Amycolatopsis sp. NBC_01480: one gene and its partner. The main gene of each other region encodes a partner of the protein of the gene in region 2 in a complex. Links are inferred from orthologs where the notes say so. Each region holds a gene or a part of one and is shown on either strand. Other genes may lie near its edges. The genes, in order: dnaG and dnaB.

What was found.
Region 1: the proteins of dnaB (region 2) and dnaG are in contact, whole or in part, in a crystal structure (PDB 2R6A), measured with the Geobacillus stearothermophilus proteins. The link is inferred for Amycolatopsis sp. NBC_01480 from one-to-one orthologs. Residues at the interface, in WP_033016901.1 of Geobacillus stearothermophilus: Ser13, Glu15, Ala16, Gln18, Glu91, Leu92, Asp94, Ala95, Val96, Pro97, Thr98, Ala99, Ala100, Asn101, Tyr104, Tyr105, Ile108; in WP_049624496.1 of Geobacillus stearothermophilus: Lys456, Leu457, Leu458, Pro459, Ala460, Asn463, Ala464, Leu467, Leu535, Leu536, Ile537, Ala538, Gln544, Glu545, Asp548, Tyr549, His552.

The regions. Positions count from the first base shown.
Region 1 is NZ_CP109442.1:247,704-250,883, forward strand. The notes cover bases 54-2,921. They hold dnaG (DNA primase), read right to left. Parts: upstream 2,512-2,921; coding sequence 595-2,511; downstream 54-594. Other genes in these bases: OG371_RS01195 (hypothetical protein), read right to left, coding at 69-593; OG371_RS01205 (sigma-70 family RNA polymerase sigma factor), read left to right, coding at 2,556-2,921. In the rest of the region: OG371_RS01190 (trans-aconitate 2-methyltransferase), read right to left, coding at 1-13; more of OG371_RS01205, read left to right, coding at 2,922-3,180. UniProt on the Escherichia coli protein: RNA polymerase that catalyzes the synthesis of short RNA molecules used as primers for DNA polymerase during DNA replication.
Region 2 is NZ_CP109442.1:3,202,459-3,205,588, reverse strand. What follows is about bases 279-3,096. They hold dnaB (replicative DNA helicase), read right to left. Parts: upstream 2,481-3,096; coding sequence 1,077-2,480; downstream 279-1,076. Other genes in these bases: OG371_RS15200 (SRPBCC family protein), read left to right, coding at 598-1,050; OG371_RS15205 (dioxygenase family protein), read right to left, coding at 279-443. Also shown: more of OG371_RS15205, read right to left, coding at 1-278. UniProt on the Escherichia coli protein: The main replicative DNA helicase, it participates in initiation and elongation during chromosome replication. Travels ahead of the DNA replisome, separating dsDNA into templates for DNA synthesis.

The DNA of each region.
Region 1 (3,180 bases), 3.0 Mb from region 2 along the record:
CCGGATCCCACATGAGACGTCCACCTCCGCAAGTAAACAGTACGGCTGTACTGAGTACGAGCGTACTGCTAGCGCTGCGGACCCGCCAGCTTCTCCGCGACCTCTTCGGCGATGGCCGAGACCAGCGCCGGGTCCGTGCCCGGGTCGGGGCGCACCTGCAGCACCGTGCCGTCGTGGCCGGGCACCTTGCGCTGCACGAACCAGGCGCCGCCGCCGGGCAGCTCGTGGCGGTGGCGCGTGCGCACCGAGCCGTCGACGCGCAGCCGCACCTGCTGCGGCACCTTGCCCGGGTCCGGCAGCCGGAACCGCACCGGCTCGAGGTCGCTCAGCACGACGACCCCGCCGGCGCGCTCGGTTTCCGCCGACTCGGTCAGTGTGAAGACGCCGTCGGCCCAGGTCGCCTTGGCCACCAGGTGCCAGCCGACGCGCCGGGCGCCGCCCTCGCCGTCCGGGAGCCACAGGCCGAGCGAGGTGACGACCAGGTGCCCGCCGCCCTCGACCGCCGCCGCGGCGATCACGTTCTCACCCGGCTCCGGGCGCGCCGGGAATCCTTCCGGGAGCCCGTTTCCGAAGATCCGGCTCAGCCAGCCCATCTCAGTCCCATCCGCTGGCGGCCTGCTGCCGCAGCGCTTTCCGGTACTGCTCCAGCGCCACCAGGTCGCCGAACAGCGCGCGGTAGTCGTCCGGCGCCTCGACCGGCGAAAGCCGCTGCAGCTTCGATTTGATCTCGCCGATCTGCCGGCCGACGAGGCTCTCCTGCACGCCCGCGAGCACTCCCGAGATGTACCGGGAGTCGACTTCGCCCAAGGCGCGCAACGGTTCCACGGACAGCTCGCTGAGCACCCGCCGGACCGTCCCTTCCGGACAGTGCTGCGCCGCGGCGTCCAGCAGCGCCGGGCCGGTGAGCCCGGACGCCGCGCCGCCCGCCTTGAGCACGGCCAGGTGGATCGCGACGTACACCGGGTGCGTGAACGCCTCCTCCGGCAGCGAGTCGTACTCCGGGCCGGCGATCGCGGGCTGCTGCAGCGCGGCCTTGAGCGCCTCGCGCTGGCCGGTGAACCGCGGGTCGCCCGGCGCGGGCCGCGGCAGATCCTGTTCCTTGGGCTCCGGCTCGGGCGCCTGCCTCGAGGCCGCCTGGCGCAACGGCGGCCCGCCGCGCTTCGCCGTGGCGCCCGCGCTGCCGCGCACCCGGTTCACCACCTGGGCCACGTCCTGCCAGCCCACCCACCAGGCCAGCTTGGACGCGTAGCCGTCGCGGCTGGCGCGGTCCTTGATCGACGCCACCATCGGCACCGTCTTCTGCAGCGCGGCGACCTGCCCGTCGACCGAGTCGAGGTCGAACTGCTTGAGCATGCTCTTGATCGCGAACTCGAACAGCGGCGTCCGGCGCGCGACCAGGTCCTTCACCGCCGCGTCGCCCTTGGCGATGCGCAGCTCGCACGGGTCCATGCCGTCCGGCGCGACCGCGATGTAGGTCTGCCCGGCGAAGGTCTGGTCGCCCTCGAACGCCTTGAGCGCGGCCTTCTGGCCCGCCGCGTCGCCGTCGAAGGTGAAGATCACCTCGCCGCGGAACGCGTCGTCGTCCATCATCAGCCGGCGCAGCACCTTCATGTGGTCCTCGCCGAACGCGGTGCCCGAGGACGCGACGGCCGTGGGCACCCCGGAAGCGTGCATCGCCATCACGTCGGTGTAGCCCTCGACCACGACCACCTGGTGCCGCTTCGCGATCTCGCGCTTGGCCTGGTCGAGGCCGAACATCACCTGCGACTTCTTGTAGATCGGCGTCTCGGAGGTGTTGAGGTACTTGGCCTCGATCCGGTCGTCGTCGAACAGCCGGCGCGCGCCGAAGCCCACCACGTCGTTGCCGACGTCGCGGATCGGCCAGACCAGCCGCCGGTGGAAGCGGTCCATCGGGCCGCGCTGGCCCTCCTTGGACAAGCCCGACGCGAGCAGCTCCTTGACCTCGAACCCGTGGTTGAGCAGGTACTTCGTCAGCTTGTCCCAGCCGCCGGGCGCGTAGCCGCAGCCGAACTGCTTCGCGGCCGCCGCGTCGAATCCGCGCTCCGACAGGAAGTCGCGGGCTGTGCGAGCCTCGTCGGTGGCCAATTGCTCGATGTAGAACGCGCTCGCCGCCCGGTGCGCCTCGATCAGCCGCGCGCGGGTGCCGCGGTCGCGCTGAGCCGCCCCGCCCCCGCCGCCCTCGTAGGTCAGCCGGAGCCCGGCCCGGTCGGCCAGCCGCTCGACCGCCTCGACGAACGAGACGAGGTCGATCTTCTGGATGAACTTGATGACGTCGCCGCCCTCGCCACAGCCGAAGCAGTGGAAGGTGCCGTGCGAGGGGCGCACATTGAACGACGGGGTCTTCTCGTTGTGGAACGGGCAGAGGCCCTTGAGGCTGCCTCCGCCGGCCCGCCGCAGCGCGACGTACTCCCCGATGACCTCGTCGATCCGGTTGCGCTCACGCACCTCCGCGATGTCGCTCTCCCGAATCCGTCCTGCCACGGCATCCACTCTAGTTCTCCCGCCCCGGCGCCCGTGCGGCACACTCTCCCCTTATGCGCACACCTTCGGCTCTGGCCGGTTTCGCCGACGAGTTCGCGGCGCACCGGGGGCACCTGCTGGGCGTGGCCTACCGGCTCACCGGCACGCGGGCGGACGCCGAGGACGCCGTGCAGGAGTCGTGGCTGCGGCTGGCCGGGCTGGACGACGCGGGCCGCGCGGCCATCCGCGATCTGCGCGGCTGGCTGACCACGGTGGTCGGCCGGATCTGCCTCGACCGGCTGCGCTCGGCGGCGGTGCAGCGTGAGCGGTACGTGGGCCAGTGGCTGCCGGAGCCGATCGTGACGCCGTTCGGCATGCCGGTGAGCGAAGACCCGCTGGACGCCGCCGTGCGCGACGACGGCATCCGCATGGCTGCGATGGTGGTGCTCGACAAGCTGACGCCGGAGCAGCGCGTCGCCTTCGTGCTGCACGACGCGTTTTCGGTCCCGTTCGGCGAGATCGGCGACATCCTGGGCTGCTCGGCCGACGCCGCGCGCCAGCACGGCTCCCGCGGGCGGCGGGCGCTGGCCCAGGCGGACCCGCCGCAGCGCGTCGAGCTGTCCGAACAGCAGCACCTGCTGGAGAAGTTCGTCACCGCGCTGCTGGCCGGCGACATCCGCGGGATGACCGAGCTGCTGC
Region 2 (3,130 bases):
GCGAGCTTGCGGCCGACGTCGAAAAGCGCCTGCGGGTCGAGGGACGGCATCGAGATCTGCAGCACCGGGATGTCGGCGCCGGGGTACATCTCGACGAGTGGCACGTACGCGCCGTGGTCCAGCCCGCGCTCCGGCGCGTCGTGCACCGGCGTCGTGGTGGAGTGCAACAGTTTTCGGACCTGGCGGGCCAGCTCGGGCGCGCCGGGCGCGGCGTACTCGACCTGGTAGTAGCGGTCGGCGAAGCCCCAGAAGTCGTAGACCAGCGGGACGGTGGTGGTCGCCCCGAGCGTCAAGGGCGCCTCTTCCCAGTGCGCCGAGACGATCAGGATCGCCTTCGGCCGCGGCAGGTTCGCGGACCAGCCCGCCAGCTGCCGGGTCCACGTCGCGTCGTCGGCGAGCGGCGGCGCACCGTGGCTGAGGTACAGGACCGGTGTTGGCGCCATCGTTTGCCTCCAATATTTGAAACTTCAACTACCAGAGTACGCGACGTCGGCGAGTTCCGGGATATTTCCTGGATCAGCGGAAGTTTCATCGACAGAAAGTTTTCTGTGACTGTAAACTAAGCTCGACCCGGTCCGACTGAGTGAGGAAGCCACCATGAGCGCCATCCACATCGTCCGCGACTACCCGCACTCCCCCGCGAAGGTCTGGCGAGCCGTCACCGACCCGGCGCTGATCCCGCGGTGGACCTCGACCGGCGCGGGCGGCCGTCCGGAGGGCCTGGTCCTGGTGCCGGGCGCGAAGTTCCAGTTCCACGCGAAACCCAAGCCCGGCTGGAACGGGGTAGTGGACTGCGAGGTGCTCGAAGTGATTGAGCCGTCGCTGTTTCGCTACTCGTGGACCGACAGCGCGGGCGGCGACGTGACGGAGGTCGTGTACCGGCTCGAGCCCCACGCCGGCGGCACGCGTTTCACCTACGACCACACGGGTTTCACCGGGGTCGGCGGATTTCTCATGGCCCGGCTGCTCGGCACCGTCCGCCGGAAGATGCTGCGAGCCGGCTTACCCGCCGTCCTGGACACCCTCGACGACGGTTCCCCCGTCGCGTAGCGGCGAGTGGATGGAGACCTTCCGCGTCAGTCGTGCGCGAGGTCGACGAAACGGCTGTAGTGCAGCTGGTGCGCGACGACGATCGTGCTGGTCGGGCCGGCACGGTGCTTCGCCAGGATCAGGTCCGCCTCGCCGGCGCGGGGGTCGTCGCGCTCCCAGGCGTCCGGTCGGTTGATCAGGATGACGATGTCCGCGTCCTGCTCCAGCGAGCCGGACTCACGCAGGTCGGACAGCATCGGCTTCTTGTCGGTGCGCTGTTCCGGGCCACGGTTCAGCTGGGAGATCGCGATCACCGGTACCTCGATCTCCTTCGCCAGCAGCTTGAGCTGCCGCGAGAACTCCGAGACCTCCTGCTGCCGCGACTCGACGCGCTTGCCCGACGTCATCAGCTGCAGGTAGTCGACGATCACGAGCTTGAGGTCGTGCCGCTGCTTGAGCCGCCGGGCCTTCGCGCGGATCTCCATCATCGTCATGTTCGGCGAGTCGTCGACGAACAGCGGCGCCTCGGAGACCTCGCTCATCCGCCGGGCCAGCCGGGTCCAGTCGTCGTCGGACATCTTGCCACCGCGCATGTCGGCGAGCCGGATCTTGGCTTCGGCCGAGAGCATGCGCATGACGATCTCGGTGCGGCTCATTTCCAGCGAGAAGATGACGCTGGTCAGGCCGTGCTTGATGGACGCCGAGCGGACGAAGTCCAGGCCGAGGGTCGACTTGCCGACACCGGGGCGGGCCGCGACGATGATCATCTGGCCGGGGTGCAGGCCGTTCGTCAGCTCGTCGAAGTCGGCGAACCCGGTCGGGATGCCCTGCGACTGGCCGCCGCGCGAGGCGATCGCGTCGATCTCGTCCATGGTCGGCTGCAGCAGGTCTTCGAGCGCGACGTAGTCCTCGCTCGTGCGCCGCTCGGTGACGTCGTAGATCGCGGCCTGCGCGCGGTCGACGACCTCGTCGATGTTGGCGCCGTCGGCGGCCGCCGCGCCGTAGCCGTACTGCACGATCCGCGTGCCCGCCTCGACGAGCCGGCGCAGCACCGCCTTCTCGGAGACGATCTCGGCGTAGTAGCCGGCGTTGGCCGCGGTGGGCACGGTCGCGATCAGCGTGTGCAGGTACGGCGCACCGCCGACGCGGCCGAGCTCGCCCCGCCGCTCCAGCTCGGCCGAGACCGTGATCGGGTCGGCGGGCTCGCCGCGGCCGTAGAGGTCGAGGATGCAGTCGTACACCGCCTGGTGCGCAGGCCGGTAGAAGTCGCCGGGGCCGAGCGCCTCGATGACGTCGGCGATCGCGTCCTTCGACAGCAGCATGCCGCCCAGCACCGACTGCTCGGCCGCGAGGTCCTGCGGCGGCTGGCGGTCGAAGCCGCCGGACCCGGGGTCGCTCGGACCCGGGTCGGACTCCGCGTACGTCGGACCGCGGTCGTCGGTCAGCGCCACCGCCCCGGACACCTCCTCGGCCGACCGCACCCCGGCCGGCTCACGCTTCACTTCTCGAACAGGTCATGTGTCGAACTGCCCGGCACCGGCCCGTTTCACGTAACCCGAGTCATGCGAACACCAGTTCGATTATGCCGGATCCTCCCCGGCTTTCCCAGTCGCCCGCCGAACCCCTCCTGATGATGTACGGCGTCCCTCTCGCCCGTGGATCGACGCGCCGAGCGCCACCGTGAGTACTGGGCGACAGCGCACGCTAGATCCCTCGTTAGGAGCAATGCAATTCCGGGTGTTGACCGTCCTGTGGACAACTTGTGGATGACTGGGGGCAACCAGTCACAGGCAGCCGTAACGCTGTGGACAAGTTGGGGACAAGGCTGATCGGCTTGGATAAACCCCCAGGTCAAGCCCTGCGCAGAGACTGTGGAGAACTTTGTCGAAACTCGTCCGGCGTGTCGCGCCCGGCGCGTCGTTCGGCGTGTCGCGGCCGACCCGGTTCAGCCGCCTGTGGATGAATGCTACGGAGCGTAGAGCCATGACACGGTGGGCTGAACGGACGACGAGGAGCGGCATTGCCGACCCGCCCGCTGCGCTGTGTAACCGCTGAGCGAGAAGCCGCAGGTAGGACCCCCGCGGGGTGCGCCGGACACGAA